DNA from 3 places in the Streptomyces sp. NPDC055400 genome. Region 1 is predicted to be linked to each of the others. Evidence: riboswitches for the same ligand, from Rfam matches in the RefSeq annotation. Region 1 holds a riboswitch; each other region holds the start of a gene.
The links. Region 1 has a riboswitch for cobalamin ahead of ACWIGU_RS08070 (HoxN/HupN/NixA family nickel/cobalt transporter). Riboswitches for the same ligand answer to the same signal wherever they lie in the genome.
Positions count from the first base shown of each region.

Region 2: another riboswitch for cobalamin. It lies ahead of ACWIGU_RS19695 (cobalamin biosynthesis protein); the one in region 1 lies ahead of ACWIGU_RS08070 (HoxN/HupN/NixA family nickel/cobalt transporter).
Region 3: another riboswitch for cobalamin. It lies ahead of ACWIGU_RS16940 (CbtB domain-containing protein); the one in region 1 lies ahead of ACWIGU_RS08070 (HoxN/HupN/NixA family nickel/cobalt transporter).

Region 1 covers NZ_JBSHLM010000002.1:793,895-804,010, forward strand. Annotated here, with positions in the region: gene ACWIGU_RS08035 (alpha/beta hydrolase) at 1-1,108, shown strand, start outside; gene ACWIGU_RS08040 (YybH family protein) at 1,255-1,737, shown strand; gene ACWIGU_RS08045 (class I SAM-dependent methyltransferase) at 1,734-2,459, opposite strand; gene rho (transcription termination factor Rho) at 2,871-4,028, shown strand; gene ACWIGU_RS08055 (GNAT family N-acetyltransferase) at 4,089-4,577, shown strand; gene ACWIGU_RS08060 (inorganic diphosphatase) at 4,626-5,165, shown strand; gene ACWIGU_RS08065 (ArsR/SmtB family transcription factor) at 5,201-5,563, opposite strand; cobalamin riboswitch at 5,653-5,876, shown strand; gene ACWIGU_RS08070 (HoxN/HupN/NixA family nickel/cobalt transporter) at 5,906-7,000, shown strand; gene ACWIGU_RS08075 (YoaK family protein) at 7,043-7,750, shown strand; gene ACWIGU_RS08080 (hypothetical protein) at 7,842-8,573, shown strand; gene ACWIGU_RS08085 (cytochrome P450) at 8,704-9,927, opposite strand; gene ACWIGU_RS08090 (MBL fold metallo-hydrolase) at 10,041-10,116, opposite strand, start outside.
Region 2 covers NZ_JBSHLM010000007.1:57,927-68,042, reverse strand. Annotated here, with positions in the region: gene ACWIGU_RS19700 (cobyric acid synthase) at 1-280, opposite strand, end outside; gene ACWIGU_RS19695 (cobalamin biosynthesis protein) at 277-1,218, opposite strand; cobalamin riboswitch at 1,330-1,471, opposite strand; gene ACWIGU_RS19690 (hypothetical protein) at 1,582-1,803, opposite strand; gene ACWIGU_RS19685 (anion permease) at 1,819-3,084, opposite strand; gene ACWIGU_RS19680 (lysozyme) at 3,274-4,017, opposite strand; gene ACWIGU_RS19675 (class II aldolase/adducin family protein) at 4,221-4,898, shown strand; gene ACWIGU_RS19670 (alpha/beta hydrolase) at 4,968-6,095, shown strand; gene ACWIGU_RS19665 (hypothetical protein) at 6,252-7,667, shown strand; gene ACWIGU_RS19660 (VOC family protein) at 7,684-8,100, opposite strand; gene ypfJ (KPN_02809 family neutral zinc metallopeptidase) at 8,192-9,070, opposite strand; gene ACWIGU_RS19650 (ABC-F family ATP-binding cassette domain-containing protein) at 9,294-10,116, shown strand, end outside.
Region 3 covers NZ_JBSHLM010000005.1:599,472-609,587, forward strand. Annotated here, with positions in the region: gene ACWIGU_RS16905 (amidohydrolase family protein) at 1-1,047, opposite strand, end outside; gene ACWIGU_RS16910 (2OG-Fe(II) oxygenase family protein) at 1,156-2,103, opposite strand; gene ACWIGU_RS16915 (pirin family protein) at 2,655-3,620, opposite strand; gene ACWIGU_RS16920 (tetratricopeptide repeat protein) at 3,742-4,095, shown strand; gene ACWIGU_RS16925 (methyltransferase) at 4,295-5,479, shown strand; gene ACWIGU_RS16930 (histidine phosphatase family protein) at 5,561-6,151, shown strand; gene ACWIGU_RS16935 (CbtA family protein) at 6,691-7,449, opposite strand; gene ACWIGU_RS16940 (CbtB domain-containing protein) at 7,470-7,691, opposite strand; cobalamin riboswitch at 7,729-7,883, opposite strand; gene ACWIGU_RS16945 (dihydrolipoyl dehydrogenase family protein) at 8,292-9,716, opposite strand; gene trxA (thioredoxin) at 9,844-10,116, shown strand, end outside.

The sequences.
Region 1 (10,116 bases):
CCGGCTCGGCGTGATCGGCGCGACCCAGCTCACGATCCTCACCGCGTTCGCCGTCGCCGTGAACACGGACTTCGAGTTCTACGGCTCGTGGGACGAGCTGCTCGGCCATGTCGACAAGGCGCCCGCCGAGGTCACGGCGCTAGGCCACGGCGGCATCTACACCACGGTCGGCGCTGTGCGCGGCCGTCTGGTGCAGCCTGCCGGGCCGCAGGGCCTCGACCGGGTGAAGGGGATTCCGCACGGGCCCGCGGCGGAGGTCGGCCGGGTCGAGTCGGTCAAGATCGTCGGACGGCGCAGCCGGGCCCTGAACCCGGCCTTCGTGTTTCTGCCGCCGCAGTACTTCCAGAAGCAGTTCCACCGCCAGCGCTTCCCCGTGATGGTCGCGATCAGCGGCTACCCGGGCGGCATCATGAACCTCGCCCGGTATCTCCAGGTCCCCCAGACCGCGGACCGGCTGCTGCGGGAGCACCGGATGCAGCCGACGGTGGTCGTGATGGTGCGCCCGACGATCGCGCCGCCCCGTGACACGGAGTGCGTGGACGTGCCGGGCGGTCCGCGGGCCGAGACGTTCTTCACGAAGGACCTGCCGGAGGCGCTCAAGCAGTCGTACCGCGTGGGCCACGACCCGAGCGCGTGGGGCGCCCTCGGATACTCGTCGGGCGGCACGTGCGCACTCCAGCTCACCCTGCGCCACCCCGGTGTGTACACGTCGGCGGCCGCGCTCTCGGCGGACTACAGGATCGGCGACGACCTGACGACGGGCAGCCTCTTCGGCTCGGGTCCCGACGCCGCGCGGCGACAGCGCGAGCACGACCTGTTCTGGCGCCTGGAGAACCTGCCCCTGCCGCGCGTGTCCGTCCTCGCCGCCAGCAGCAAATCGGGCGAGAAAAACTACAGCGACACGATGAGGTTCCTGCACGCGGTCAAGCCGCCCATGACGTCGGCCCGGATCATCCTGCCGCGCGGCAGCCACCACTTCACGACATGGCAGCGGGAGATCGCGCCGGCCATGCAGTGGATGAGCGGCCAGCTGACGTTCCCGCAGGACACAACGCCCTCACCGCACCGCCCGCCCACGCCACAGGCCGCGAGCCGGCCGCACCCCTAGGGCCTGCGTCCAGAGCCTGCGCCGGTATCCCGCCCACCTGCCTGTCGCTCCGGCCCGACCGGTCACCCGTCACCGACGACCGGTTACGGTGGCCTGGCATCCGCGTCGCCCGGCGCGCCTCCCCCGTCCGACCAGGAGCAGCCCTCATGCCCGAGTCCGCCGTGTCCGCCCGCCCCGCACTGGCCAGGCCGGGCGCGGCGCCCGGCGACGTGGCCGCCGTCTGGTCCGTCGTGACCGGCATGTACGAGGCGTACGCCACCGGGGACCGCGCCCAGATCGACGCCCGGCTCGACCCGGAGGCGACGATCTGGGACCCGGCCACCGAGCCGCTGCTGCTCGGCAAGCCGGACCTGGACCGGGTGCGGGACGAGCGGCCCGAGTCCGGGGACGGGCCCGTGGGGAGCGGACTTCGCCCGTACGACCCGGTCGTCGACGTCTTCGGTGACACGGCGGTCCTGCGCTACTGGCTGCGCGTCGCGTACGCGCCCGGCCCGGACGGCACCCCGCTCCGTCCCGAGCTGCTGCGGAACACGGCGGTCCTGCGCAAGGACCCCGCGGCCGGCCGCTGGCTGATCGTGCACCTCCACGAGGACGTACGGCAGGCGGGCGGGGCGCCCGAGACCGCCTAGCGGAGCGCGCCGGTCTTCGTGGCCAGCAGGAGGCGGCACCGGGGGCTGCCGTCGGAGCGCTCGCCGAGTTCGGGCAGTGCCTGGAGCTCCACGCCGAAACCGGCCGCGACCAGCTCGCTCCGTACATCGCCGAGGCGGAAGCCGCGGTAGTACATGACGAAGGGTGGCCGCCACAGCGCGTTGCGGACCCGCATCGCGCCGTCGAAGGCCAGCATCGACCAGTAGCCGCGGGAGCCGGGCCGCGCCGGAGCCGGCACCGGGAACGCGAAGCGTCCGCCCGGCCGCAGTACGGAGTGGACCTGGGCGAACAGCGCGGGCCGCTGCCGTGGCAGGAAGTGGCCGAACGCCCCGAAGCTGACGACCAGGTCGAAGGCCGGCCCGAAGGGCAGCGCGAGGGCGTCGGCGCGCACCAGGTCCGCGCCGCTCGTGCGGGCCGCGCGGCCCGCCGTGAGCATGCCCGCGCTGATGTCGACCCCGACGGGCCGCTCGCGGCACACCTGCCGCAGCACGCCGAACCCCGCGCCGGTCCCGCAGCACAGGTCGAGTCCGCGCTCGAAGGGGCCCATGCGGCGCAGGGCACGGGCGACCGGTGCGAGCACCGACCGGGGCGTGCGGAACGGCGTGCGGTCGAACTTGGGGGCGAGCAGGTCGTAGCCGTGCTCGACGGAGGACAGCGCCTGGACGGCGAGCTCGCGGACGGTGGGGCCTTCGGGTGCGAACATCGTGGCTCAGCTTAGGCCGCGCCCGGGGCCACAGGGGCTGTGGTGGAGGGTTCGAGCAGGGCTCCCGGGCCGGGTCGGCACCGCGGCCCGTGACGTAAGCCCTTGCCGGACGGCGCCCTCATGGTGTTACAGTGCGGATGGCACATGTGCTAGCCGCCTCTTCGGCGCCGGTGCCAGTCTCCCTCTCCGAATCGCCGCCACAGCGGGATTCGTCGAATCGATGTCAGCGATGCGCCAGGCGGCGCCGACGCGCCGTACCCCGCATCGCTTCTTCCCGGCCACAGGCTTCTCAGGGCTTTCACGGGCCTCTTCGCCCGCCCGCCTCGCGGGGCGTGCAGTCACCGCCCCGATCCCGCCGGATCCCACCTCACTCATGCTCTCGTACGAACGTCCTCGAAAGGACCGATTCCGATGACCACCACACTCGAACCCCCCACCACAAAGGCGTTCACGACGCAGCCGAAGGAGGTCGCGGTCCAGGCCGCGGGCGTCCTCGACACCTCGGGCAACGGGCCCGGGTTCCTGCGCCTCGCCGACCTCCTGCCGACGTCGCACGACGTCCAGGTTCCGACCACCCTGATCCGCCGACTCGGCCTGCGCAAAGGCGACTTGATCCAGGGGACCTGCGGCAGGCCGCGCGTCCTCGCCGAGGTCGGGCAGGTCAACGGGTGCCCCGTCCAGGAGCTGCGCGGGCGGCCCCGGTTCGGTGACCTCACTCCCCTGCACCCGCGGCAGCAGCTGCGCCTCGAAACCGCGAAGGGCGGCGTGACACCCCGCGTCGTCGACCTGTTCACCCCCATCGGCAAGGGGCAGCGCGGGCTGATCGTGGCGCCGCCCAAGACCGGCAAGACGGTGCTGCTCCAGCAGCTCGCCGCGTCCGTCGCCACGAACCACCCCGAGGCCCATCTGATGGTGGTGCTCCTCGACGAACGGCCGGAGGAGGTCACCGACATGCGGCGCTCGGTGCGCGGCGAGGTCTTCGCCTCGACCTTCGACCAGCCCGCGAAGGCGCATATCGCGCTGGCCGAACTCGCCGTCGAGCGCGCCAAGCGGCTCGTCGAGGACGGCCGTGACGTCGTCATTCTCCTGGACTCCCTGACGCGCCTGTGCCGCGCCCACAACAACACGGCCTCGTCCGGCGGCCGTACGCTCAGCGGCGGTGTCGACGCCTCCGCGCTGATCGGCCCCAAGCGGTTCTTCGGCGCGGCGAGGCTCGCCGAGGAGGGCGGCTCGCTCACCATCCTCGCCACCGCGCTCGTCGACACCGGCTCCCGCGCCGACGACTACTTCTTCGAGGAGCTCAAGAGCACGGGCAACATGGAGATCCGCCTCGACCGCGGCCTCGCCGAGCGCCGGATCCACCCCGCCGTCGACCTCACCCAGTCCGGCACGCGTCGCGATGAACTCCTCCTGCCTGAGGCCGAGTTGGCGGTCGTACGCGGTCTGCGGCGGGCGCTTCAGTCGCGGGACGGACACGCGGGGCTCGAGACGCTCGTCGAGCGGATCCGGCAGACACCGGACAACGCGACGTTCCTGCGGCAGGTGCAGTCCACCGTTCCCACCGCGTGAGACGCCCGGCACGCACCGTCCCGGGTCGATCGGCGCGGCAGAATGCGTAATACTCTCACCATGACTTCGAGCATTACTGCTGCGGGAAGCGCGGGGGACGGCGGGACGGTCCGGGTGCGCCGGGCGACCGCCCGTGACGCCAAGCGGCTGACCCGGCTCGTCCGCACGTCACGCGCCTACGAGGCCCCGTACGCGTCGATGGTGGCCGGCTACCGGGTGGGGCCCGACTACATCGAGGCCCATCGCGTCTTCGCCGCGGTCGGCGCCGATGACCTGGTGCTCGGTTTCTACGCGCTCACGCTGGTGCCGCCGGAGCTCGACCTGATGTTCGTCGCCGACGCGGCGCAGGGACTCGGCATCGGGCGGCTGCTCGTCACCCATATGAAGGACGAGGCGCGCGCGGCAGGACTCACCTCGGTCCGCGTGGTCTCGCACCCGCCCGCCGAGGGCTTCTACCGCAGCGCGGGAGCCGTACCCACCGGCACGGTCGCCGCCAGCCCGCCCGCCGTGATGTGGGACAGGCCCGAATTGGAGTTCCCGATCGGCTGACGCGCCCGCGCTCCCGGGGGGACACTCGGGGTGGACGAGGAGGCCGGCTTGGACAACGAGGTCCGACACACCGACGCAGCCCACGGCACCGACGCGGTCCACGCGTTCGACGTCACCGTGGAGATCCCCCAAGGCTCCCGCAACAAGTACGAGATGGACCATTCCGTCGGCCGGATCAGGCTCGACCGGATGCTGTTCACCTCCACCCAGTACCCCGCGGACTACGGATACATCGAGGGCACGCTCGGGCGGGACGGCGATCCGCTCGACGCGCTCGTCCTGGTGGGCGATCCGACGTTCCCCGGCTGCACCGTCGAGTGCCGCGCCATCGGCATGTTCGTGATGCGGGACGAGAAGGGCATGGACGAGAAGGTCCTGTGCGTGCCCGCGCACGATCCGCGCCATACCTCCGTGCAGGACATCGAGGACATCCCCGAGTTCGACCGCCTGGAGATCACGCACTTCTTCGAGGTCTACAAGGATCTGGAGCCCGGCAAGTCCGCCGAGGGCTCGCACTGGGAGGGGCGCGACCTCACGTACGCGGAGATCGCCGCCGCGCGCCGCCGGGCCGACGGCCGACAGGACTGAAGGACAGAGGAGCCGGCCACGACGGCGCGCACGTGTCAGTGCGCGCCGTCCGTCGCGCAGTGCTCGAGAAGGTCCGCGGTCGCCGCGTCGACGACGCGGTAGCGCACGATCCTGCCCTCCTTCTCCCCCTCGACCACTCCGGCCGCGCGCAGCAGCCGCAGCGCCTGCGAGACCGCCGGGTCGTTCATGCCCGTCGCGACGGCGAGATCCGACACGGCCAGGGGTCCCGCCCGGTACAGCGCGAGGAGCAGTGCGAGGCGGCGGGGATCGGCGAGCAGGGAGAACCGGTCGGCCCAGGCGCGGACATGTCCGGGCTCACCGATGGCGGCGATGGCTTCGCAGACCCGGTGGCCGTCGATCGTGCGGCGGTCGGCGCGCTCGGCAGGGACGAGATGCATGGCGCCATCCTCGCAGCCACCGATGTGATCTTGAATACCCGCGCACACCTACGCAGCTGTGCAGCCTTGCAGGCGTCGCCGACCGGCCTCTAGTGTGGGCGGGCCGTGGTGCTCGGGAATTCGGTGACGGTCCCTCAAAGGACCCAGACCGAAGCGGCCCTCGCCACTGTGATCGGGCCCCGGGTCCCTCGGCAACGAGACGATCCGGGACGCCTCGCCCCACCACGCCACTGGCTGCCGCGCGCAGCTGGGAAGGCAGGAGCGGACGCGGACACCCGTCAGCCAGGAGACCGGCCACGGCATCTCACGAAGTGATTCCACGAGGTGTTGGAGCGTGACCGCATGGCCCTGCCCGTAAAGTCCCCGGCGACCGGACGCGACGCGTTCCACTGGCGGCGCGAGGACACCGTCCGCACCGCCGGGCTCCTCGCGGTGATCGCCGCACTCCATGTCGTCGCGTTCGGCGTGCTGTTCCTGCTCGTCGTGCCGGAGCACTACGAGGTGGGGTCGAAGGCTTTCGGCATCGGCCTCGGCGTCACCGCGTACACGCTGGGCATGCGGCACGCGTTCGACGCGGACCACATCGCCGCGATCGACAACACCACCCGCAAGCTGATGGCCGACGGCAAGCGCCCGGTGTCGGTGGGGTTCTGGTTCGCGCTCGGCCACTCCAGCGTCGTGGTCGTGCTCGCCGCGCTGATCGCCGGCGGCACCCAGCTCGCCGGGCGGATCATGAACGAGGGGTCCGCCACCCATCAGACGCTCGGCGTCATGGGCACCACGATCTCCGGCTCCTTCCTCTACCTCATCGCGGCGCTCAACCTCGTCGCCCTGGTGGGGATCCTGCGGGTGTTCCGGGCCATGCGCGCGGGCTCGTACGACGAGGCGGAGCTCGAACAGCACCTGGATTCACGGGGGTTCATGAACCGGATCCTCGGCCGGTTCACCAAGTCCATCACCCGGCCCGGCCAGATGTTCCCCCTCGGCTTCCTCTTCGGCCTCGGCTTCGACACGGCGACCGAGGTCACGCTGATGGTGATGGCGGGCAGCGGCGCGGCGGCCGGACTGCCCTGGTACGCGATCCTGTGCCTGCCGCTCCTGTTCGCCGCCGGTATGAGCCTGTTCGACACCCTGGACGGGACGTTCATGAACTTCGCGTACCAGTGGGCGTTCTCGAACCCGGTGCGCAAGGTGTTCTACAACCTGGCCATCACCGGCCTGTCGATCGCCGTCGCGTTCCTGATCGGCACCATCGAGCTCGTGGGCGTCCTGCACGACAAGCTCGGCCTGCGGGACTCGGTGACCGGCTGGATAGCGGAGCTCGACCTGGACAACGTCGGGTTCATCATCGTGGGCCTGTTCGTCGTCGTCTGGGCGGCCGCCATCGGGTACTGGCGGCTCGCGAAGGTCGAGGAACGGTGGGCCGTGCGGACGTGATCCGGCGGGCCGCCGGGACCGGGACTCCGTATGGTCGTGCGCGTGAGTGAAGCCAGCGTTCCACCAGCGGCGCCCGTGCCACGCAGGTCCGCCCTTCCCGCGGCCCTCACGGTCCTCACGGTCGTGAGCGGCTTCGTCGACGCGGTCAGCTATCTGGGCCTCGGCCGCGTCTTCGCGGCGAACATGACCGGCAACGTCATCATCATCGGCTTCGCCGCCGCGGGCGCTCCCGGGTTCTCCGTCCTCGGGTCGGTCACCTCCCTCGGCGCGTTCCTCGCGGGGGCCGTGTGCGCCGGGCGGCTGACCGGGGTGTTCGCCGGGCGGGCGCGGGAGACCTGGGTGCGGTCGGTGTTCGTCACCGAGGCCGTCCTGCTCGCCGTGGCGACGGCCGTCGCGTTCGCGTGGCCGGGCGGGGCTGTGTACGCGCTCATCGCGGTCCTCGCGTGGGCGATGGGGCTGCGCAACGCGACGGTGCGCAAGCTCGCGGTCCCGGACATGACCACGACGGTCCTCACGATGACGCTGACCGGGCTCGCCTCGGAGTCCTCGCTCGCGGGCGGCACCGATCCGCGAGCGGGGCGCCGGATCGTCTCCGTGGTGGCCATGCTGGTGGGCGCCGCGCTCGGCGCGCTGCTCGTGCTGCACCACGGTCTCGGCTGGCCGCTCCTCGTCTGCACCCTGCTCGTGGCGGCCGCCGCGGCCGGATATCGCGAACCGGCCGCCGACGGGGACGACCTCCGATCGGCCTAGTCCTGCGGGCGCCGCCCGCCCGGGCTCACTAGCGTCCTGACCAGGACCGCAGCTCCCCCTGCCGCTGCGGCACAGGGACCGGAGACGCCTCATGTTCTGCCCGATAGCCACCGTCATCACGACAACCGCCTGCCTGACCGCGCTCGCGCCCGGGTCCGTGAGCGCACACGAGCCCGTCAAGGCGCCCGCCTCGGTGACCGCACCCGACGAGGTGAGCCGGACCGACTCGGTGGGCCGGACCGACCCCTTGACCCGAGCCGACTCGGACGACGAGACCCGCGACCTGGGCCCGGACGGCGGAACCCGCGACCGAGGACCGGACGGCGGAACCCGCGACGGAGGCCCGGACGGCGGAACCCGCGACCGGGGCTCGTCGGACGGCGAGTCCTACGCGGAGGCACGCCTCTCGCCGTCCGCGGTGGTGGGGGCCTCGTCCACCGCCGAGATCACGGTCTACTGCGCCCGCGGCGGGCGGGGCTCCATCACGGCCCGCTCCCAGGCCTTCGCCGGCGGCTCCGTCACGCTCCCCCAGCTGGGCGGCGGGATCGGGCAGGACGGCCGCACGCAGTACCGGGGCACGGCACGCCTCGCCGTCGGGGCCGAGTCCAGCTCGCAGGTGTCCGTGCAGGGAGCGTGCCCCGACGGCAGGCAGTGGAGCACCCCGATGAACGTGAACCGCGACGGCTACCGCGGCGCACGCGCCGGAGTCGGCAGCACCGCCGGCGGCGGCGTGGACCTGGGCAGGATCGGCTTCGGCGCGGCGCTCACGGGCGGCGCCGGCTACCTGCTGTGGCGCAGGACGCGCGCCCCGCGCGAGGACTGACCGGTCCATCCGCCAACCGTCACGTCCGAGGCAGGCGCGCCGTACGTCCGTCGAAGCGCCGACCAACCGCGCGTTGCCGACAGTCACCTTCATCACGAGACCTGTCAACTGCCGTTCCCAGCACCGCGGTTCAGGCCGCGACGGGGGTGAACCGCACCGGCAGGGACTGCGGGCCGCGGGTGAACACCCCTTGTTCCACCGGGTCGAAGCCGTCGGCGAGCCGCAGTTCGGGCATCGCGTCGAGGAGCTGGCCGACCCCGATCTCGACCTCGGCCCTGGCGAGCAGCGCGCCGACGCAGAAGTGCCGGCCGAGCGCGAAAGAGAGATGGTCGGCCGCCGCCGAGAACGCGGTCGTCGCGGTGAGGTCCTCGCGGAAGATGTCGAAGCGGTCGGGCTCCGCGTAGCGGTCCGCGTCGCGGTTGGCGGCGCCGATCAGACAGGTGACGGTCGCTCCCGCGGGGATCGTGCCGCCGCTCACCTCCACGTCGGTCGCCGACTGGCGCATGATCATGTGGACCGGCGGGGTGTAGCGCAGCGTCTCGGCGAAGGCGCGGGCGATCAGCGAGCGGTCCTCGCGGACGGCGTCGAGCTGCTTCGGGTGGGTGAGCAGGTTGGCGAAGATGCTGGCGATGGCCTTGTCGGTGGTCTCGCCGCCCGCCGCGAGGAGCAGGCTGCAGAACGCCTTGATGTCCTCGTCGCTCATGCGGACGCCGTCGACCTCGGCGGCGCAGAGCGAGGAGAGCAGGTCGTCGCCGAGATTGTCCCGGCGCTGCCGGATGACCGGGATCATGTACTCGGCGAACTCGACGCGGGTGCGCTCACCGGCCGCCGCGACGTCCTTGTCGCCGGACAGGTTGCCGAGGAACGCGATGACGGTGGTGTACCAGCCGTGGAACCGCGCGTGGTCTGCCTTGTCGAGGCCCAGCATGTCGGCGATCACGTTGACGGGGAAGCGGGTGGCGTAGGCGTCCACGAGGTCCACGGAGCCGGTGGCGCGGAACGTGTCGATCAGTTCACGGGAGTTGCGCTCGATGACGGGCAGGAACTTCTCCTGGAGGTCGCTGCCGCGGAACGCCGGTGCGACGAGGGCCCGGCGGACCGCGTGCTCACGCCCGCTGAGCTGGAGGATCGTCCTGCCGTGGACGGGCTCGATCTGCCAGTTGTAGTTGTCGGTCGTGAACTGCGACTCCTTGTCCTTGAAGACGCGCTCGACATCGGCGTACCGCGAGATGACGTAACTCTGCGTGGCCTCGTGCCAGATGAGCGGAGCGTGCTCACGCATGGCCGCGTAGGCCGGGTACGGATTCTCGGCGAACTCCGGCGACAGTATGTCGGGGACCTGTGCGGTGGACATGAAGCTCCCTCGGTCAGTAACAGGCAACGCCCACCAGGTTATTGATCATCCGTCGGCGGAGACAGACCCCCCTCGGGGATCTTGGTGACCGCCGACGTGCCAGGCCGGGGCACTCAGTCGTCCGAGCGGCAGATGATGAAGTCGGGGAAGACGTGCCGGCCGGGCCGGTCACCGATTTCCTCGATCGCG
Region 2 (10,116 bases), on a different contig from region 1:
CCATGAGCACCACCTGGCTGCTCCGGTCACTGCCCGGCTTCAGCAGCACGGGGTTCATCAGGGCGCTCGGCTCGACGCGGGCGGCCTGCGCCTGCATGGCCTGCGCCCGCCCGATCTCGGCTCCCTCGCGCGTGACGAAGGAGTTGAGGGACATGTTCTGCCCCTTGAACGGCGCGACCTTCACCCCCTGCCGCACCAGCCACCGGCAGATCCCCGCGGTGACGACGCTCTTCCCGGCATCGGACGTGGTCCCTGCCACCAGCAGTCCGCCACCACTCACGACTTCCCCCTCCGCAACAGTGCCCGCCCGGCGACACACACGCCGAGGGCCAGCCAGCTCACGCGGCGCGACAGCCGCGCCGCCCGCTCGACGTCGGCGGTCTCCACGGCCCGGCCCGACGCGTTCAGTACGGGCCGGTGCTCGACCCGCCCGCCGTACGACAGAGTCCCGCCGAGCCGCACCCCGAGCGCCCCCGCGAACGAGGCTTCGACGACACCGGCGTTGGGGCTCGGGTGCAGCCGCGCGTCCTCGCGCCACGCGGTGAGCGCGCCGCGCGGACGGCCGCCGGCGACCGCGGCGAGCACGCCGGTCAGCCGCGCTCCCGGCCAGCCCGCCACGTCGTCGAGGCGCGCGGAGGCCCAGCCGTAGCGGCGGTACCTGGCCGACTTGTGCCCGACCATGGCGTCCAGCGTGTTCACGGCGCGGAACGCGACGAGCCCGGGGACGCCGGCGACGGCGCCCCACACGAGCGCGCCCACGACGGCGTCGGAGGTGTTCTCGGCGACGGATTCGACGACGGCCCGCGCGATCCCGTCCGCGTCCAGGGCCTGCGGGTCACGCCCGCACAGATGCGGCAGCCGCTCGCGCGCCGCGTCCACGTCACCGGCGGCCAGCGCGCCCCCGATGGCGCGCGCCTCGCGCCCCAGCGACGTACCGCCGACGACCGCCCAGGTGGCGGCGGCGGTCAGCGCGGCGGAGGCGGCGGGGGAGTGGCGCACGGCGCGCGCGGCGAGGCCGCCGGCGACGGCGGCGCCCCCGGCGCACACGGCGGTGTGCACGGCGCCCCACCCGCGGTGGTCACGCCACAGCACGCGCTCGACGGCGCCCGCGGCCCGCCCGAACGCGGCGACCGGATGCCCGCGGCGCGGATCGCCGATCAGGAGGTCGCCGAGGAGTCCGGCGGCGCTGCCGTACGCGAAGACGCGCTCGGCCCGCACGGTCAGCCCGCCGCTACGGCGAGGGGAACCCTTGTACTCGTTCTGGGCGGGAGCACCCGCAACTGGCAGCCGCGCATGGCGATATGTCCTCACTCAGGGTGTCCACGCCCTGGTTGGAAGAGACCGGCGGCGAGAGTTCCTGGCTCGCGGGGATCACTCCCCGGTGACAGTGGCGGGACCGCGCCGGATTCGCACCGGCTTCCTCTCCTGCTGCCGTAGATGGCCCCGGAAGTCCACCACGCCCCGCGAACGCCCGTCAACTTGCCGTTGACCTGCGAAGGGAGAGTGTGCTGAGGCCCACACGAAGCGGGGTGCCGGACGCCTTCGCGTCCCGCACCCCGCTCTCCTGCCGGTTACCTCCGGTCAGGCGACGATCAGGAAGATCCCGTAGCCGACGGCCGCCGCGCACAGGGCGAAGCAGGCGTACGCGCCGGAGACGGCGAGCCCCGCCGAACCGCCCTGGGCCGCCGCCGACTCCCGCTTGGTGAGCCCGACGATGCCGAGGGTGAACAGGCCCACGAGGGCCACCGTGATCACGAGGCTGACTCCGAACACGGAGCCGAGTGCTGCCCAGTCGATGTGCATAGCGCTGCTGCTTCCTTAGACCGTGGCCGGTCGCGCGGACTCCGCCGAGGGCGGGGCGGGCGGGGCGGGGATGGTGGTCTTCACGTCGGTGCCGAGGTCCGCGACCGTGCCGGCGGGCGGCGGGGTGACGGCCGCGATCGCGGTGGTCACGACGCCGGCGGGCTCCGCCGGAACCTCGGTGTCGTCGTCCGTCACGTTCGTGTGGTCGACCGAGTTGCGCCGGGACAGCGCCCAGATGGTGCCCGCGCCGGCGATCAGGAGCAGCGCGGTGACGGCGACGCCCCACGTGCCCTGCTTGGTGAGGAACTCGGCGCCCGCGCCGACCAGGCCGGCGGCCGGCAGGGTCAGGCCCCAGGCGATGAACATGCGGGTCGCGGTCGACCAGCGGACCACGCCGCCCTTGCGGCCGAGGCCCGCGCCCATCACGGCGCCGGAGCAGACCTGCGTCGTGGAGAGCGAGAAGCCGATGTGCGACGAGGCGAGGATCGCGGTCGCGGCACTGGTCTGGGCGGCGAAGCCCTGCTGCGGCGCGAGCTCCGTGAGGCCCTTGCCCATGGTGCGGATGATGCGCCAGCCGCCGAGGTATGTACCGAGCGCGATGGCCGTACCCGCCGAGACGATGACCCACATCGGGGGGTTGGCACCGGGGTTGAGGACGCCGCCCGTGATCAGGGCGAGCGTGATGATGCCCATCGTCTTCTGTGCGTCGTTCGTGCCGTGCGCCAGCGAGACCAGGCCCGCGGAGGCGATCTGCCCGGCGCGGTAGCCCTTGGCGGTCGCCTTCTGATCGGTCTTGCTGCCGATCTTGTACGTCAGCCGGGTGGCCAGCGTCGCGGCGATGCCCGCCACGAGCGGCGCGGCGACGGCCGGCAGGAGGATCTTGGTGACGACCGTGCCGCCGTCGATCGACGACCAGCCCATCGACATGACGGCGGCGCCGATAAGGCCGCCGAAGAGCGCGTGGGACGAGCTGGAGGGCAGGCCCACCAGCCACGTCAGCAGATTCCAGAGGATGGCGCCCACCAGCGCGGCGAAGATGACCTCGGTCTTCAGTCCGTCCTCGTTGATGATGCCGCCGGAGATCGTCTTGGCGACCTCCACGGAGAGGAAGGCTCCGACGAGGTTCAGCACGGCGGACATGGCCACCGCCGTCTTGGGCTTGAGAGCGCCGGTCGAGATGGTGGTGGCCATCGCGTTGGCTGTGTCGTGGAAACCGTTCGTGAAGTCGAACACGAGAGCGGTGACGATCACGATCCCGAGGAGAAGCGTGATGTGTTCCATTTACCCAGGCTTCTGTTGGACGTCAGTGGCTCGGTGAACGTAGGCAACCTGAGTGAACGGAAGATGAACTGGGGCGGGCGGTGCGGTGACTCGAAGCGGAGTGCCGCCACTCCGTTGGAAGCGGGGTGGCGGCGCGGGGCCGTTCGTGAAGCGGAACGGTGGCTCAATCAAGCGGAAGTAGGCCTTCCGCTAGCCGCGGGCGAACCTCCGCAACTGGGTCTGTGAACCGTTGAAGAGATTCTGGTCACCCGGCAGTCCGCCGCTGTTGTCGTACTGCCAGAACGTCCAGTACGACCAGCCCGACGGCAGCGCCCCGGCGGACTCGTCGTAGCGGGCGAGCCATAGCGCGTGGTTGCCTGCGAAGGCGGTGCTGTTGCCCGTGCACTTCTTCCACCAGTGGTAATTGGTGTAGATCACCGGCCGGCGGCCCGTCCTGCGCCGCACCTCGTCGCTGAACGACCTGATCCAGGAGATCATCTTCCCCTTGCTCAGGCCGTAGCACTTCTTCGAGCTGTACGGGTTGTACTCGATGTCGAGCGCCGGCGGCAGCGTCCAGCCGTCCGCCCGCCACCCGCCCCCGTTGCGCACGAAGTACGAGGCCTGCGTCCGGCCGGACGACTTGTTCGGGAGCGCGAAGTGGTACGCGCCGCGGATGATGCCCGCGCTGCGCGCTCCGTTGTACTGCCGGCTGAAGTAGGGATTGAGATAGGTGGTGGACTCGGTCGCCTTGACGTAGACGAACCGTGCGCCCTTGCTCTTGGCCTTCTGCCAGTTGACGTTCTTCTGGTGCGACGAGACGTCGTGCCCCTTGGTGCCGCCCGCCGCGGACGCCGGAGCCTGTGCGAGAGCGGTCCCCCCGAACGTCAGGGCGGCGAGTGATGTCGCGGTCGCGATGTGCGCGCGGCGACGGGACGGTTTGTGACCACGAGCCATATTTCCCCCCGGAATGGCGACGTGCATGACAAATCCCACCGGAGGCTACCGGAAGATCCCCCTGAGCCCGTCGATCTCCAGCCAATCGTTTCCAGGCGGGCATTCATGCCCATTCGTGCGCTTCCGGACTCCTCGGCTCCGCACTAAAGTGCCCGGGCGCCACGATCCGCACCGGCCCGCCGGGCGGCTGGCAGGATGCGGGCATGGCGCAGGAACCGGTCGAGACAGGGCAGGGCGCGGACGGACTCGCGCAGGCATGGAGCGCGCTCGTGGCGACGGCCCGGCGCACCGTCACCGATGGCCTCGTCGTCGGGACCTCGGGAAACGTCTCGGTGCGCATCGGCGACACCGTCCTCGTCACGCCCAGCGGGGTCCCCTACGACGAGCTCACCCCGGACGACCTCGTCGCCGTCGGCCTCGACGGCGGGCAGCGCGCCGGAACCCTGACCCCGACCAGCGAACTCCCGATGCATCTGGCGGTCTACCGCGCGACGCCCGCCCGCGCCGTCGTGCACACCCACGCGGTCCACGCCACCGCCGTCTCCACCCTCGTGCCCGAGCTCCCGCTCATCCACTACATGGCCGCGGCCCTCGGCGGACCCGTCCGGGTTGCCCCGTATGCGACGTACGGCACCGAGCGGCTGGCCGAGAACGTGCTCGACGCTCTCAAGGGGCGGACGGGCTGCCTGCTCCAGAACCACGGCACCCTCACCTACGGCGACACCCTCGCCGCCGCCTACGACCGCACGGCCCAGCTCGAATGGCTGTGCCGCGTCTGGCTCACCGCGAGCGCCCATCCCCACCACACGCCGACGCTCCTCACCCGCGACCAGGTGCGCGAGGTGGAGGAGAAGCTGCGGGGGTACGGGCAGCCGGGCTGAACCGGCACCCGTCGGCCCGCCGGCCCCGCCCCACTGGCCGGTCGGAGCCCGGGCGCGGACACTGGGACGGTGCGCACCGCCAGAGCGACGGCCGCTGCCGTCACCGCAGTCATCGGTGCCGGCGCGGCCGCGATCGCGGTCGGCCGGTTCGCCAGCGATGCCGCCCTCAAGGCGCCCGCGGGCCGGCCCCTGCCCACCGAGCCACGCCTCACCGTCCACGCCACCGCCGCGGGCCAGATCACGCTCACCCGCGACCTGGCCTCCCTGCGCCCGGGCACGTACGGCCTGAGCGGCGACGGATTCCACGCCGTGGTCGGGCCCGTACTCGAGTCAGCCCCGCACGCGGCGGACGCCGTCGTGCGCCGCCTGGAGCGCGTCACCCACGGCTCCCTCGAACCCGGCGCCAAGGCATGGCTCACCCCCCAGGTCCACATCGGCGACCCCAAGGCGGCACTCGGCCTCGACCACGCCGATATCGATATCCCCGGCGAACTGGGCGCGCTCCCCGCCTGGTTCCTCCCCGGAGCCCGCGACACCTGGGTCATCACCGTCCACGGCCTGGGCACCACACGCGAGCACCCCATGGTCCTCATGGACTTCCTGCACCGCCACCGCTTCCCCGTGCTCGCCCTCGCCTACCGCGGCGACCTCGGAGCTCCCCGCTCCCCGGACGGCCTCGGCCACCTCGGCGAGACGGAGTGGCGCGACCTGGACGCCGCGATCCGCTATGCCGTGCGCTACGGCGCGCAACGCGTCATCGTGCACGGCTGGTCGACCGGCGCCGCCATGGCCCTGCACGCGGCGTCCCATTCCGCTTTGCGCGACCGCATCCGCGGGCTCGTGCTCGACTCACCCGTCCTCGCCTGGGACGTGACGCTGCGTGCCCTCGCCGGGGCCCGCCGTGTCCCCGGGCCCCTGCTGCCCCTCGCGGTCCGCGCCGCCCAGGGCCGCACCGGGCTGCACGGCGACCGCCTCGACACCGCCGCCCACCCCGAGGCACTCAAGGTGCCCACGCTCGTGGTGCACGGCCCCGGCGACGAGATCGCCCCCTGGGCCCTGTCCCGCGAACTGGCCGCCCGGCGCCCCGACTTGGTCTCGCTGCACACGGTGGACGATGCCCCGCACGGAGCCATGTGGAACGCCGACCCGCAGACGTACGAGGAGACGCTCCGCCGCTTCCTCACCCCCCTCATGTAGCTCCTCACGGCTCCGTTTACGCGCGGGAAAGATGTGCAGGAAGGCCCGCGTAGACCCCCGGCGCACGCCGGTCCGCGGACCCTCCCGCGACGCCCGCAAAGAGCCCCGAAACGATTCCGTTTGGGTTTTCGGACCGTCAACCGGAAGACTGCCCCCGTGACGTCCCGTATCCCGCGCGACTCCAGGCTCCGACTCGTCCGCCCGCGCACCCTCGCCGCCGCCCCCGTGCGGACCGACGGAGTGGTGACCCAGGCACGCCCGCCCCGCCCGGCGCCCCGCCCGCCGGAGGGCACCCCACCCCCGGCGGAACTGGCCCGCATGGCCCGCCGCGGCCTCGCCGACGCCGTCCGCGTGGCCCGCTGGGCCGACGCCGTCCTCAGCCCCGGCAGCGGCCACGGCACCCCCGACGGCAGGGGCGCCCTGTCCCGCCCCACCGCCGAACGCGCGGCGGCCGACCTGGACCTGACCCCGCGACAGGTCCGCGCCGACTGGGACACCGCACGCCTCGCGGGCCTCGTCGAGGTGCACGGCGACAGCGCGCGCCCCGGCTGGCGCCTGCGCGCCTGGGACCGCGACGACACCGCCGTGCTGCGCGGCTGGGTCGCGCTGTTCGACGCCTGGTCCCTGGCCCACCCCGCCGGCGAGAGCCTGGAGGCCGCCGCGGTCGCCGAGGTCGTCTCGGCGATGCCCCAGGTGCTCTCCCTCCTCCAGCTCTCGGCCGGCCCGGTCCCCGTACCGCAGCTCCTCGATCTGCTCGGCCAGCGCGTCGAGGAACTGCGCACGGAACGCTGCGAGATCCCCTACGGCCCGCAGCCCGAGCCCGCCGACACCGCGACCGCCACCACCGGCACCCCCCTCCCCCCGCTCCTCGACTGGGCCCTGCACGGCCTCGCCGCCGTCGGCGCCCTCACCTACGCCGACGGCCAGGCCACCCTCACGCCGCTCGGCAGCTGGGCGGTCTGGGTCAAGCTGGAGCAGATCTGCGTGGCCGCCCAGTCCCCGGCGGGCAACATCGAGCAGTCCGCCGACGCCATGCTCAGAGGCTGCGCACGGCTGCGCCCGAACGCGGCCCGCGCCGAATACCGCGCCTGGCTCGCCGCCCGCCCCGTCGGCAGCGCCGTCACCGAGCTGATCGCCGCCGCCCGCGGCGAGGACGCCCTGCTGCGCGGGCTCGCATTCGAGGCCCTGCGCGTCGTCGGAGCCCCCGCCGAGCCCGTCGTGCGGTCCGTCGCCGACGAGCCGCCCCTGCGCCCCTACGCGCTGCTGTGGCTCGCCGAGTACGAGGGAGCCGATCCCGAGGACGTCCACATGGTGCTGACCCGCGAGGAGACGACCTGGCTGTGGGTGGACACCGCGGCGGCCGTCGCGGACCACGGCGAGGCTCAGCTCCTCGTACGCCACCTGGAGTCCGCCGTGCAGCCCACGGTGCCGGCCCTCCTCGACGAGGTCCGGGCGGTCGGGCACCCGCGCACGGTCCAGGTCCTCGTCGCGCTGGCCGCCGCGCACCCGGACCCGGCGCTCGCCAAGGCAGTCCGCCGGGCCGCCTTCCAGGTGCACACCGGAGGCGCGTGACGCCGCGCCCCGGCGATCAGGCCGGTATCTGCGGCGCGTACGTCCCGAAGCTCCACACGTTGCCCTCGGCGTCCTTGGCCATGTAGTCCCGGGAGCCGTAGTCCTGGTCTGTCGGGGGCATCAGGATCTCCACGCCGTGCTCGACGGCCCGGCGGTGATGGGCGTCGACGTCGTCCACGACGACATAGATCCCGGTCGGGCCCGCGCCCTTCATGGCCTCGTCGAAGCGGCCGCCGCGGCCCTTCGAGCCGAGCATCACCGCGCCGTTCCCGTACGTCAGCTCGGCGTGCATCACCGAGCCGCCCTCGCCCTCGTACACGGCCGCGGCGGTGAAGCCGAACGCCGAGGTCAGCTGCTCGACCGCGGCCTTCGCGTCGGCGTACAGCAAGGACGGGTAGAAAGTCGCGCGCCCCTCGCCCTTCGTACCGCTCACTGTGCCCACTCCTTCGTCACCGGTCGGGACTGTACTGCCGAATCCAGACTGGCACCCGGCACTGACAATCCGCCCGGAGAGCCGGCCGCACTCACCGGAACGTGTTGCACTGCGCCATGTCGCCGGTGCGGTAGCCCTGGTAGAACCACTCCTGGCGCTGCTGGGACGAGCCGTGCGTCCAGGACTCGGGCGTCACCCGGCCCTGGAACTTCTCCTGGATCCGGTCGTCGCCGACGGCCGCCGCCGCGTCCAGGCCGTCGCGGATGTCCGCGTCGGTGAGGTTCGTGATCAGCGGCTTGCCGGTCTTGTCGTCGGGCGTCGTCGTCGCGTGGTGCGCCCACACCCCGGCGTAGCAGTCCGCCTGGAGCTCGACCCGCACCGCGTTGCTGTTCTGGCCCGTACGCCCGTCCTGGGAGCGCTGGAGCGTCCCCATCAGGTTCTGGACGTGGTGTCCGTACTCGTGCGCCACCACGTACGCCTGCGCGAAGGGTCCGCCGCTGGAGCCGAACTTGGTGCGCAGGTCGTTGAAGAAGCCCAGGTCCAGATAGACCTTGCGGTCGCCCGGGCAGTAGAACGGCCCGACCGCCGACGTCGCCGTGCCGCATGCCGTCTGGACCTGGCCGGTGAAGAACACGGTCTGCGCGGGGGAGTAGGTGCCCCTGCGGTCGCGGAACTCCTGACGCCAGTAGTCCTGGACGCTGTTGACGACCGCCACGATGCGGCAGTCCTCCTTGTTGTTCGCGTCCTGGCCCGTACGGCAGTCCTGGCTGACCTGGGCCGCGGACGAGACGGTGGTGTCGGGTTCGCCGCCGCCGGAGGACAGGCCGAATTCGTCGGTGCCGAAGAAGAGGGCGACCAGAAGGGCGAGCAGCCCCGCGAGGCCGCCGCCGACGGTCCGCCGGCCGCCGGGGATCCGGCGCCTGTCCTGGACCTCGGAGGTGTCCAGGTCGGCGTCGTCGTCGAACTGCATGGCCGCACCGCCCTCTGCCGCACGTCAGGGGCGGCGGCCCGCCGCCCAACGCCCACTATCGGACACTTCATGGCGGTCTGCCCCCCGGCCCCGGAACAGCACGGCGGAAAACTGTTTGCATCGCCCCGTTAGACTTGGCCCATGGCCATTCTCCGCACGCACTAGACGGCTCATCGCCCTCAGTAGCCCTTCCGCCGTCCAATCCCTGCTCAGGAGTCTGTCCGTGATCACCGCTTCGGCCATCGAGTTGCGCGCCGGCGCCCGCATCCTCATCGAGAACGCCACCTTCCGTATCGCCAAGGGCGACCGCATCGGCCTGGTCGGACGCAACGGCGCGGGCAAGACGACCCTCACCAAGTGCCTTGCCGGTGAAGGCACCCCGGCCGGCGGCACGATCGCCCGCTCCGGAGAGGTCGGCTACCTCCCGCAGGACCCCCGCACCGGAGACCTCGACGTCCTGGCCCGCGACCGCATCCTGTCCGCGCGCGGCCTGGACACCCTGATCCAGAAGATGCGGGACAACGAGCAGCGCATCGCCAACGGCACGGGCGCCACGCGCGCGAAGGCCCTCAAGCAGTACGAGCGCCAGGAGACGGAGTTCCTCACCAAGGGCGGATACGCCGCCGAGGCCGAGGCCGCCACCATCGCCGCCGCGCTCAACCTGCCCGACCGCGTGCTCGGCCAGCCCCTGCACACGCTCTCCGGCGGTCAGCGCCGCCGTATCGAGCTGGCCCGCATCCTCTTCTCGGACGCCGACACCCTGCTCCTCGACGAGCCCACGAACCACCTCGACGCCGACTCCATCGTCTGGCTGCGGGACTACCTCAGGACGTACCGCGGCGGCTTCATCGTGATCTCCCACGACGTGGACCTCGTCGAGACGGTCGTCAACAAGGTGTTCTACCTGGACGCGAACCGCTCCCAGATCGACGTCTACAACATGGGCTGGAAGCTCTACCAGCAGCAGCGCGAGGCCGACGAGAAGCGCCGCAAGCGCGAGCGCCAGAACGCCGAGAAGAAGGCCGCGGCCCTCAACTCCCAGGCCG
Region 3 (10,116 bases), on a different contig from region 1:
CTGCTTCATTGCCTCGAACATGTCCTGCCGGCCTCCGGCGCTCGGCCCGTCCGTGCCGAGCGCCACCACCGCGCCGGCCTCGCGCAGCGGCCTCCAGGGCATCGTGCCGGAGGCCAAGTAGGCGTTGGAGCAGGGATTGTGGGCGACGTTGGTGCCGACCGCGCCGACCGCCGACGTCTCCTCATCGTCGAGCCACACGGCGTGGGCGAGGGTCGCACTCCCGTCGAGCAGGCCTTCGCGCGCCAGCCAGGTCACCGGGCGTACACCGTGGATGTCCAGGTAGCTCTGGGGGTCCTTGGCACCCTCACTGCAGTGGGTGTGCCACCGAGTCCCGTGCTCCCTGGCGAGGGCAACCGCGCCGCGGACCAGGTCCTGGTCGGCGTAGGAGAGGTTGAGCGGGCCCGGCCAGACGCGGACGCGGGCGTCGGGGCCGCGGGCCGCCATGCACTGACGGGTCAGGTCCAGTTCCTCGGCGGTTCCGTACCGGTGGAGCGCGTCGGGCAGGCCACGCGCGTCCGCCACCTTGGTGCGGTCGCCGAGCATGCCCCGGGCGACCGCGCCGCGCAGCCCCACCTCCTCGATGGTGTCGGCGACGGCCAGAACGGTCTCGGGGTCGCTGGGCGCGTAGTGGTGGTCGACGACGGTGGTGATGCCGGCGCGGGCCGCCTCGACCGCGCTCAACCGGACGGCGGTCTGGGCGTCCTCCGCGTCGAGATGTATGGCGTAGGGCCACATGAACTGGTTGAGCCAGGGCCAGATCGATTCGCCGTCACCGATCCCGCGGGCGAGGGACTGGAAGAGGTGGGTGTGGGCATCGGTGAAGCCGGGCACGATCGCCCGGCCCCGGCAGTCGACGGTACGGCGCGGCTGCCAGCGGGCGTCGACCTCCTGGGCCGGGCCGACGTCGACTATCCGGTCGCCGTCGACGGCCACCGAGCCGACGGTGTATACGGTGCGCTCGTCGTCCACGGTGACGACCTCGGCGCCGGACAGGAGGAGAGCACAGGGGCGCGGTCCGGGCTGTTGTTCGCGCAGTGGTTCGGGCATGGGAGTACCCCGCTTTCGGTCCGGGGGTGGGCGACCGCCGCCACGGCCCACGCGCATGACGAGGGCGCGGCGGCCGGCCGCCGGAGGCAGAACGGCGGAGGGGCGGGGTCAGCCGCCGAAATTGGCGGCGATGCGCTGCCGCAGGTAGTCCTCGGCCGTGATCGGGGCGTGCCGCCCGTCCGGCGAGCTGATCACGGCGTCCCGGTCGGCCTGGGCGAAGTAGGCGATCGAGTAACGCGGTCCATGGTCGCCATCGGGCGCGGGCGGGGCGACGCGGTGGAAGTTGGACAGCAACCGGTCGCCGCTCCATCGCATCAGCATGTCCCCGATGTTGCAGGTGATCAGGTCGGAACTGGCCGGCACCGGGGTCCAGGCCCGGGTGTCGGCCTCGCTGCCGGGGCACACCTGCAAACCGTCCTGACCGTCCCGCTGGAAGAGCAGGGTCAGGCAGTCGAAGTCGGTGTGGGCCCCGGCCCGCCAGGCACCGTCGGAACGTCCGCGGGCCTCCTCGGGGACGGCGTAGTAGTGCAGCAGGCGCAGCGTGCTCTGGTGAGCCGGGCTTGCCGGGTCGTGCCGTTCGGCGAAGAAGTCCCGCGCGAGACCGAGGCGTTCGGCAAAGCAGGACAGGACCTGCATGGCGAGAGCGTGGCAGCGCGCCTCGAAGCCCAGGAGCGTGTCGCGGAAACCGGCCGGTTCGTCCTCGTCCGGCCACAGGCCCGCCATGTGCGGGCGGGTGAGCTGGTAGGACTCCTTCTCGTCGGGCGTGCCGGTGGAGGGGCGCACCTGACTGCGGTACTCCCAGCCGGCGTTGAGGTCCTTCTTCAGTGCCTGCCCGCGCTTGATCTCTTCCGGAAGCGCGAAGTATGCCTCGGCGGCGGCGAACGCGGCATCGGTCTCGATGCCGGCGAGGCCGTGGCCGGACAACTGGAAGAAGCCGGTCTCCGTGGCGGCCTGCCACAGCTCGTCAGTGATCTCGGCGCGGCGGCGGTCGAAGTCCGTCAGGTCGACGACCTTGATTTCCCGCGCCTCGGTTGCGGTGCCCGCGGCCCGGCCCATGAGCCGCTCCCGGTCGAGTTCCGCTTCCGCGTTCGGGACGGCCGGTGCGTAGTGATTGGTGGGCAACGTGGTTCTCCCTGTTCGGGGTGGCCCGGGCTGTGCCGGGCGCACGGGGGGAACGAAGCGCGGTCACCGCCCCCGACGCTTCCACCGGCCCGCTTGCGGCGGACCGGGCACGCTCGCGCCCGGCCGTACTGCCGGACGCGACGTGAGCTGGCAGCCCTCGGGCATTTCCCGGCCCGTTGGATGCTGCGCGATGCCTGGAAGTCTTGCCGCCGGTTGTTACGGGGCCGCTACACCGGGTGTCGCTCGCGTAACGGTCTCCCGTACACCGCACCCGCGGCGTACGTCGCCCAAGGGGCCCATACAGCGAGTTGCCCCTCGAACGTCACGGCTGGAACGGATGGCCTCCGACCCTGCCCATGGTCAGTGGTACCGCGCCCGAGTGGCCCGGAACACCCCCGGGGGTTCCGCGGTGCGCATGGGGCGCCGACGGGCCTCGACTTCACCGCCTGCCCGGCCCCGTATAGTTCACGCCGCAAAGATGCAGTTCAACGCACTCGGCCTCGAGGCTTCAGCGGTACGGGCGGCAACTGCGGCGCAGCCAGCGGCTCCCCGTCGTACCCCTTCACCTCCCCGAACCTCGACCCGCCCATCCAGTCTTCGCGGGCCTGAGTGATGTCATCCTGCGACCGGCCGATGAAGTTCCACCACATGATCAGTTCCTCGTCGAACGGCTCGCCGCCGAGGAGCATCAGGGAAGCGTCCGACTCGGCGCGCAGGGGGAGTTCGGTGCGGCCGCAGCCCAGGTAGAGCATGGAGCCGGGCAGGACCGGTACGCCGTCGACGTGAGCCTCGCCCGACATGGACAGGACCGCGTACTCGAAGTCCGGCTCGAGGGGGACGCTGAGATCGGCCCCGCGCGTGAGGCTGAGGTCCGCGCCGACGATGGGCGTGTACGTCGTGCCGGGTGACGCGGCGCCGTCGAGCTCGCCGAGGATCAGGGTCGCGCTCAGACCGGGGGCCGTGACCTTGGGCAGGTCGGCGTGGTGCTCGAAGCGGGGTTCCGTGTGGCGGTGGCTGTCCGGCAGGGCGACCCACAGCTGCGCGCCGTGCAGCAAGCGGGCGTGCGGGCGCGGGCTCTCCTCGGAGTGGCTGATGGCCCGTCCGGACGTCATGAGTCCCAGCTCGCGGGGCCTGATCGTCTGGAGGCTGCCCGTGGAGTCGCGGTGCAGCACCTCCCCCTCGTGCAGCCAGCTCACCGTCTGCAGCCCCATGTGGGGGTGTGGCGGCACCTGCATGCCGGGTTCGTCGGCGATGTCGTCGGGCCCGTAGTGATCGACGAAGGCCCAGGCGCCGACCATGCGGCGGCCGAGGTTCGGAAGCAGCCTGCGGACCTCGGTGGACTCGCCGAGCTTCACGCGCCGGGGGGAGAGGAGTTCACGTACGGGCTCCGCCACGACGAAGCCCCGGCCGCCGCACATGGTCGGCACCGCCTCGCGATCAAGATTGCTCATGGCTCACAACCTAGACCCGTCCCGGCCGTCCCGTCAGGCACGCGTACGGGTGGACCCGCGCGCTCACCAGGACGGAATATGCGCCGGGTCCGTGCCGTTGACAGCGGTCGAGGAGGCACCAGTGGTGAACACGGTCAACTACTACACGCAGGGCACCCCGGCGGAGCGCTGGGAGCGCGCGCGGAAGTTCTTCGACGCCAAGGAGTACACGCTCGCGGCGCAGATCCTCGACGACCTGCTCGCCGAGATCCCCGAGCAGGTGGCGGCGCGGCTGCTGCTGGCCCGCGCGTACTACCACTCGGCCCAGCTGGGCCGCGCCGAGGCCGAGCTGCGCACGGTCGTGGAGCGTGACCCGGTCGAGCACTACGCCCGTCTGATGCTGGGCCGCACCCTGGAGCGCCAGGGCCGCCACGAGGAGGCGGGACCGCATCTGCGGATGGCGGCCGCGTTCGCGGGCGACTTCGGCGACGCCTGAGCGGTACGGCAGGGGACCGTGTGAGCGGTACGGCGGGACCGCCTGAGCCGTGCGGCCGGGACCGCCTCAGCGGTACGGCCGGGGGCGCCCTGTCCGTACGGTCGGGGGCCGGCCGTACGGACGGTCGGCCCCGATTCGGGCACGCTACGGCCCCGCCCCCGGCCCCGCTGATCTGCGGCTCCGCTAGCCTGGCGGGACGATGAGCAACCGTTTCGAGACGTCATGGGGCGAGTTCGACCTCGCCCGCTTCCCCGAGGATCCCCGCGACCCGCTGCGCGCGTGGGATGCCGCGGACGAGTACCTGCTGCGGCATCTCGCCGACAGCGCCACCGGTCTTGCGGGGTCGGTGGTCGTGATCGGCGACCGGTGGGGCGCCCTCGCCACGTCCCTGGCCGGGCACTGCGACCGGCCCACCGCGATCTCCGACTCCTACCTCGGGCAGCGCGCGACCCGCGCCAACCTCGACCGGGCCGGCTTCGACGAGAACGCCGTGCGCCTGCTGACCACCCAGGACACCCCGCCGGAGCGCGTGGACGTCCTGCTCGTACGCGTCCCCAAGAGCCTGGCGCTCCTCGAGGACCAGCTGCACCGCATCGCGCCCGCCGTCCACGAAGACACCGTGGTGATCGGGACCGGCATGGTCAAGGAGATCCACACCTCGACGCTGAAGCTGTTCGAGCGGATCATCGGCCCGACCCGCACCTCCCTCGCCGAGAAGAAGGCGCGGCTCATCTTCACCACGCCGTTCCCGGCGCTCGCCCGGCCGCGGAACCCGTGGCCGCACACGTACGCACTGCCCGACGGCGTCGGCCCCGTGTCGGGCCGGACCGTCACCAATCACGCCGGTGTGTTCTGCGCCGAGCGCCTCGACATCGGCACCCGTTTCCTGCTCCAGCACCTGCCCCGCAGCGAGGGCGCCGAGCGCGTCGTGGACCTGGGCTGCGGCAACGGCGTCGTCGGTACGGCCATGGCGCTGGAGAACCCGCGCGCCGAGATCGTGTTCACGGACGAGTCGTTCCAGGCGGTGGCGTCGGCCGAGGCGACCTACCGGGCGAACATCGACCCCTCTGAACACCCCGAGGCGAGGGCTGAGTTCCTCGTGGGTGACGGTCTCACGGAGCTCCCCGCGGGCAGTGCGGACCTCGTCCTCAACAATCCGCCGTTCCACTCGCACCAGGCGACGACCGCCGCCACGGCCATGCGCATGTTCTCCGACGCGCGGGACGCGCTGCGTCCGGGCGGTGAGCTGTGGGTCATCGGCAACCGCCACCTCGGCTACCACGTGAAGCTGCGCCGCCTGTTCGGCAACAGTGAACTCATCGCCAGCGACCCGAAGTTCGTGGTCCTGCGCGCCGTCAAGAAGGAGCGCGAGCCGCGTTCATAGGCGCGCCGGGCGCCACGAGGGGGAGGCGCGGGCACGGCACGTTGCCCGGTCGCCCCACGCATCAAGGACAGGACCGAACCCGTGACCAGCCGCGTCACCTTGATCTCTGCCGCCACGAGCCGGTCGCTGCGGGAGGCCCGGTTCGATGACGGGTGTCCGCTCGACGCGAGCGCCGCGGCACGGGCCCGGGCGGCGGCCGGTTCCCTGCCCGCGGCCGAGCGGCTGCTGGTCTCCCCCACGGTGCGCTGCCGGGAGACGGCGACGGCCCTCGGACTCGCCGCCGTCGAAGCGCCGGAGCTGGCCGGGCTCGACGTGGGCCGTTGGCGGGGCCTGACGCTCGACGAGGTGAGCGCCGAGGACCCGGCCGGCCTCGCCCTCTGGCTCTCCGAGCCGGCCGCCGCGCCGCACGGCGGGGAGTCCGTACGGGCCCTGTGCGAACGGGTCGCGCGCCGGCTGGACGCGTCGGCGGAGCTCGACGGCCGGACGCTCGCCGTGGTGGAGCCGGAGGTGGTGAGGGCGGTGGCCGTCACGATCCTCGACGCGCCCGGATCGGCGTTCTGGCGGCTCGACGTACCGCCCCTGACGGCGACCGATGTCAGCGGGCGCTCCGGGCGCTGGAATATCCGGCTCGGACGGGCGCTCGGCCCGCCCGAGGACGGCGCCGGGAGCTGACCCGGAGCAGACCCTGAGTAGACCACCTGCTCATCGCTGCTCCCTACTGGCTCGACGGTGAGCAGCACTCCCTTCCAACTGCCTCCGGAGGCCCGCCCGTTGAAGCCCGATGCCGCAGGAGCAGTGCCGCGAGCGCACACCGCAGGCAGTCGCTGTCCGTCGCTCTCGCGGGTTCGTCCGCCTCGCCGTCCGGACCTTCGCTCCCCCGTCGGTCCCGCGGGCCGTGGCACCCGTGCGACGGGCAGCCGACCAGTGACTCGATCTCCCTCAGCAGCTCCTCGCTCTCTTTCGCCCGCTGCGCCAGGACGCGTAATCGCGCGCTCTGACCGCCGATCTGCCGCCTGCCGGCGATCAGTTGCTCGTACTCCTCCAGGGTCAGCGCGACCGCCTCGCGGCCGCCGAGTGTGATGTGGCGCGGTTGGGGGTGTCTGGCCACGCGGGTCTCCGCCCTCGGAAGAAAGCGAGAGGGCCGACCGGATGGTTCCGGCGGCCCTCTGCGCTCGATCGCCTGTCTGGGTCCGGGCTGTGGCGCGGTTCTCTCAGCGGGGTACGGGAGTTGCCTTGCCGCACGCGACGGCCTCGGCGCGCGGGGCGAGCTGACGCTGCGCCAACTCACCGAAGATCAGGCCGAATCCGGTCCACATGGTGAGCTGGATGGCGAGGGCCGAGGTGCGGAACCGCCACAGCAGCGTGGCGGGGAAGTCTCTCGGCACTTCGTTGACGACCGGCAGGAACGCGTACGCGAGCCCGATCGCGAGGACGAAGAAGGCGACCGCGGCCACGGTGGCGTACCAGGTGCCCAGGCGGGGAGCGAGCCGTTTCCCGATGATCACCGCGGCGAGGACGAGGAGCACGCTGAGCAGCATCATCAGGAAGTACAGCGTCGTGCGCTTGCTGATGGTGCCGGGATCGCCGACGGACGGCGGGTTGGCGGGGTACTTCAGGAACGGCACGACGTACACGGCGAGCAGGGCCGTGCCGGCGAGCAGGAGTGCCGTGGCCCGTGGGGTGAAGCGGCCGACGCGTCCGAGCGCGAAGCAGTACGCGAGGGCGGCGATGCCGCCGAAGGCGATGCCGTAGAGCAGCATGCCGGTGGCGAGGCCGCCGGTGGACTGCATGCTGCGGCTGACGACTTCGACCTCGTGGTGGTGCGCGGGTGCGTGGGCCTCCTCGTAGCCGATGGCGCTGTCGACGCTGGGTTCGCCGAGGAGGTAGGCGACGATCAGGGCGAGCAGGCCGGCGCCGAGGCCGGCGAGCATGCCGCGTACGAGAAGGTTTCTCACTGTTGCGGAGTTCATGAGCTTTGCGGCGTCCCTCGTCAGTGGCAGGGGAAGCCGAGCAGGTGGCGGGCGTCGTGCACCCATTCATGCACGCCCTCGCCCGAGACGACGGCCGTGGCGCCCTGCTCGGCGCCGACGAAGTAGAGAAGGACCAGCATCAGGATGCCGAAGAAGACCGCCCAAGGGGCAATCGCCTTCAGGGGCAGTGCTGCGGGAAGAACGGGGGTGGTGGCTGTCGGCTGAGCGACGGTCTGCGCCATGGCAGGACCTCCTCTGGGAGTTCGCGTCCCATCTCGGTGGTGCACAAGTACGACAGCTGCGGGTCTGACTCGCGAGGTCCTTGCCCGTCCGGGCGAGTAGCTCGTCTCACAGTGGCGCGACCGTGCCGGATTCCCACCGGCTTCCGCTTCGCCGTCGTCGATATCGGAGAGACCGTACCGCGTGCGGAGCGCACGGCCAAGACCGGGCCGCCCGGCGTGACCTTGGCCATGACCGGCACCAGGACGTCCTGACCTGCGGTTTGGCAAGTCTCCCTCAGGACGCGGAGGTTCTCAGGAAGCGGATGTACGGGCGCTCGCCCGGCTCGGTGGCCTCGGAGGCCCGGGCGATCTGGACGCGCCGGCGCTCGCCGCCGGACAGGTGTGCCAGTCGCGGTGCGCGCGGTCGGTGAGACCGGTGCGGGCGAGGGCGGACATCCACTCGCCGCGCGTGCCCGGCGCCGACGAGGCTGCGACCCTGCTGCGCAAGGGACTTGAGGCGATTCCCGCCGAGTGGCTCTCCGCGTCCTGGCCCCGGGGTGAGACTGTCCGGGCGGGGGGCATCGTGTCTCGCCCGGACAGCCACGCGCAGAGGGACATCCCTCAGCCGCGGTACGTCTCCAGCAGCCTCAGCCACACCTCGCTCACCGTCGGATACGACGGGACCGCGTGCCACAGGCGGTCGATCGGGACCTCGCCCGCGACGGCGACCGTCGCCGAGTGGACGAGTTCGCCGACGCCCGGGCCGACGAACGTCACGCCCAGGAGGATCTCGCGGTCGAGGTCGACGATCATGCGGGCCCGCCCGCGGTAGCCGTCGCCGTACAGACCGGCCCCCGCCACCGAGGCGATGTCGTAGTCGACGGCGCGGACGCGGTGGCCCGCCGCCTCGGCCTCCGCGAGCGTGAGGCCCGCCGAGCCCGCCTCGGGGTCGGTGAAGACGACCTGCGGGACGGCGGAGTGGTCGGCGGTCGCCGCGTGGGCGCCCCAGCGGTCCGTCTCCAGGAGCGGGATGCCCTGGGCGCGGGCCGCGATGGCCGCGCCCGCGATACGGGCCTGGTACTTGCCCTGGTGGGTCAGCAGCGCGCGACGGTTCACGTCCCCGACCGCATACAGCCAGGTGCTGCCCTCGACGCGGAGGCTGTCGTCGACGGGGAGCCAGGAGCCGGGTTCGAGGCCGACGGTCTCCAGGCCGATGTCTTCGGTGCGGGGCGCGCGGCCCGTGGCGAAGAGGATCTCGTCGGACTCCAGGGTCGAGCCGTCGTCCAGGGTGGTGACGACGGTGCCGCCCTCCCGGGTGACCCCCTTCACGGAGACGCCGGTCCGTACCTCCGCGCCGGCCTCGACGAGGGCCTGGGTGACCAGCTCGCCGGCGAAGGGCTCCATCCGGGACAGCAGCCCCGACCCCCGTACGAGCATCGTGACCTGCGAGCCGAGGGCCTGCCAGGCCGTGGCCATCTCCGCGGCGACGACTCCGCCGCCCACCACGACGAGACGGCCCGGCACCTTCTGCGCGCTGGTGGCCTCGCGGCTCGTCCACGGCTCTACGTCGGCCAGGCCGGGGAGGTCGGGGAGCGCGGCGCGCGTGCCCGTGCAGACCGCGACCGCGTGCCGCGCCGTGAGGACCTGCTCGGTCCCGTCGGGCCCGGTGACCGCGACCCGGCGGGGGCCCGCGAGGCGGCCCTTGCCCCGGTAGAGGTCGGCACCGATGGCCTCCAGCCAGCTCACCTGGCCGTCGTCCTTCCAGTGTGAGGTGTACTCATCACGGCGGGCGAGGACCGCGGGCGCGTCCAGCGGACCCTCCACGGACCGCTGCAGACCCGGCAGACGCCTGGCGTCGGCCCGTGCGATGACCGGGCGCAGCAGGGCCTTGCTGGGCATGCACGCCCAGTAGGAACACTCGCCGCCGACCAGCTCGCTCTCCACCACCGCGGTACTGAGGCCCGCGGCCCGTGCCCGGTCCGCGACGTTCTCCCCTACCGGCCCGGCGCCCAGGACCACCACGTCGTATGTGTTCTCATCCGTCATGAGCCCCAGTGTGGTCGCAGGTGTGCGCCGGGGCCACACGGGTACGCGCGCGGAATACGTCCATTACCAGGACTGTTGTGAACAGCGGCTTCAGCACCGCAACCAGGAAGCAGGAAGAGGGCACATCATGAGCAGCACCACCGTGGAGCTCACCAAGGAGAACTTCGACCAGACGGTCACGGACAACGGGTTCGTGCTGATCGATTTCTGGGCGTCGTGGTGCGGGCCGTGCAAGCAGTTCGCGCCCGTCTACGAGAAGGCGGCGGAAGCCAACCCGGACCTGGTCTTCGGGAAGATCGACACGGAGGCCCAGCCGGAGCTCGCGTCGGCGTTCGGTATCCAGTCGATCCCGACGCTGATGATCGTCCGCGACCAGGTCGCCGTGTTCGCCCAGCCCGGG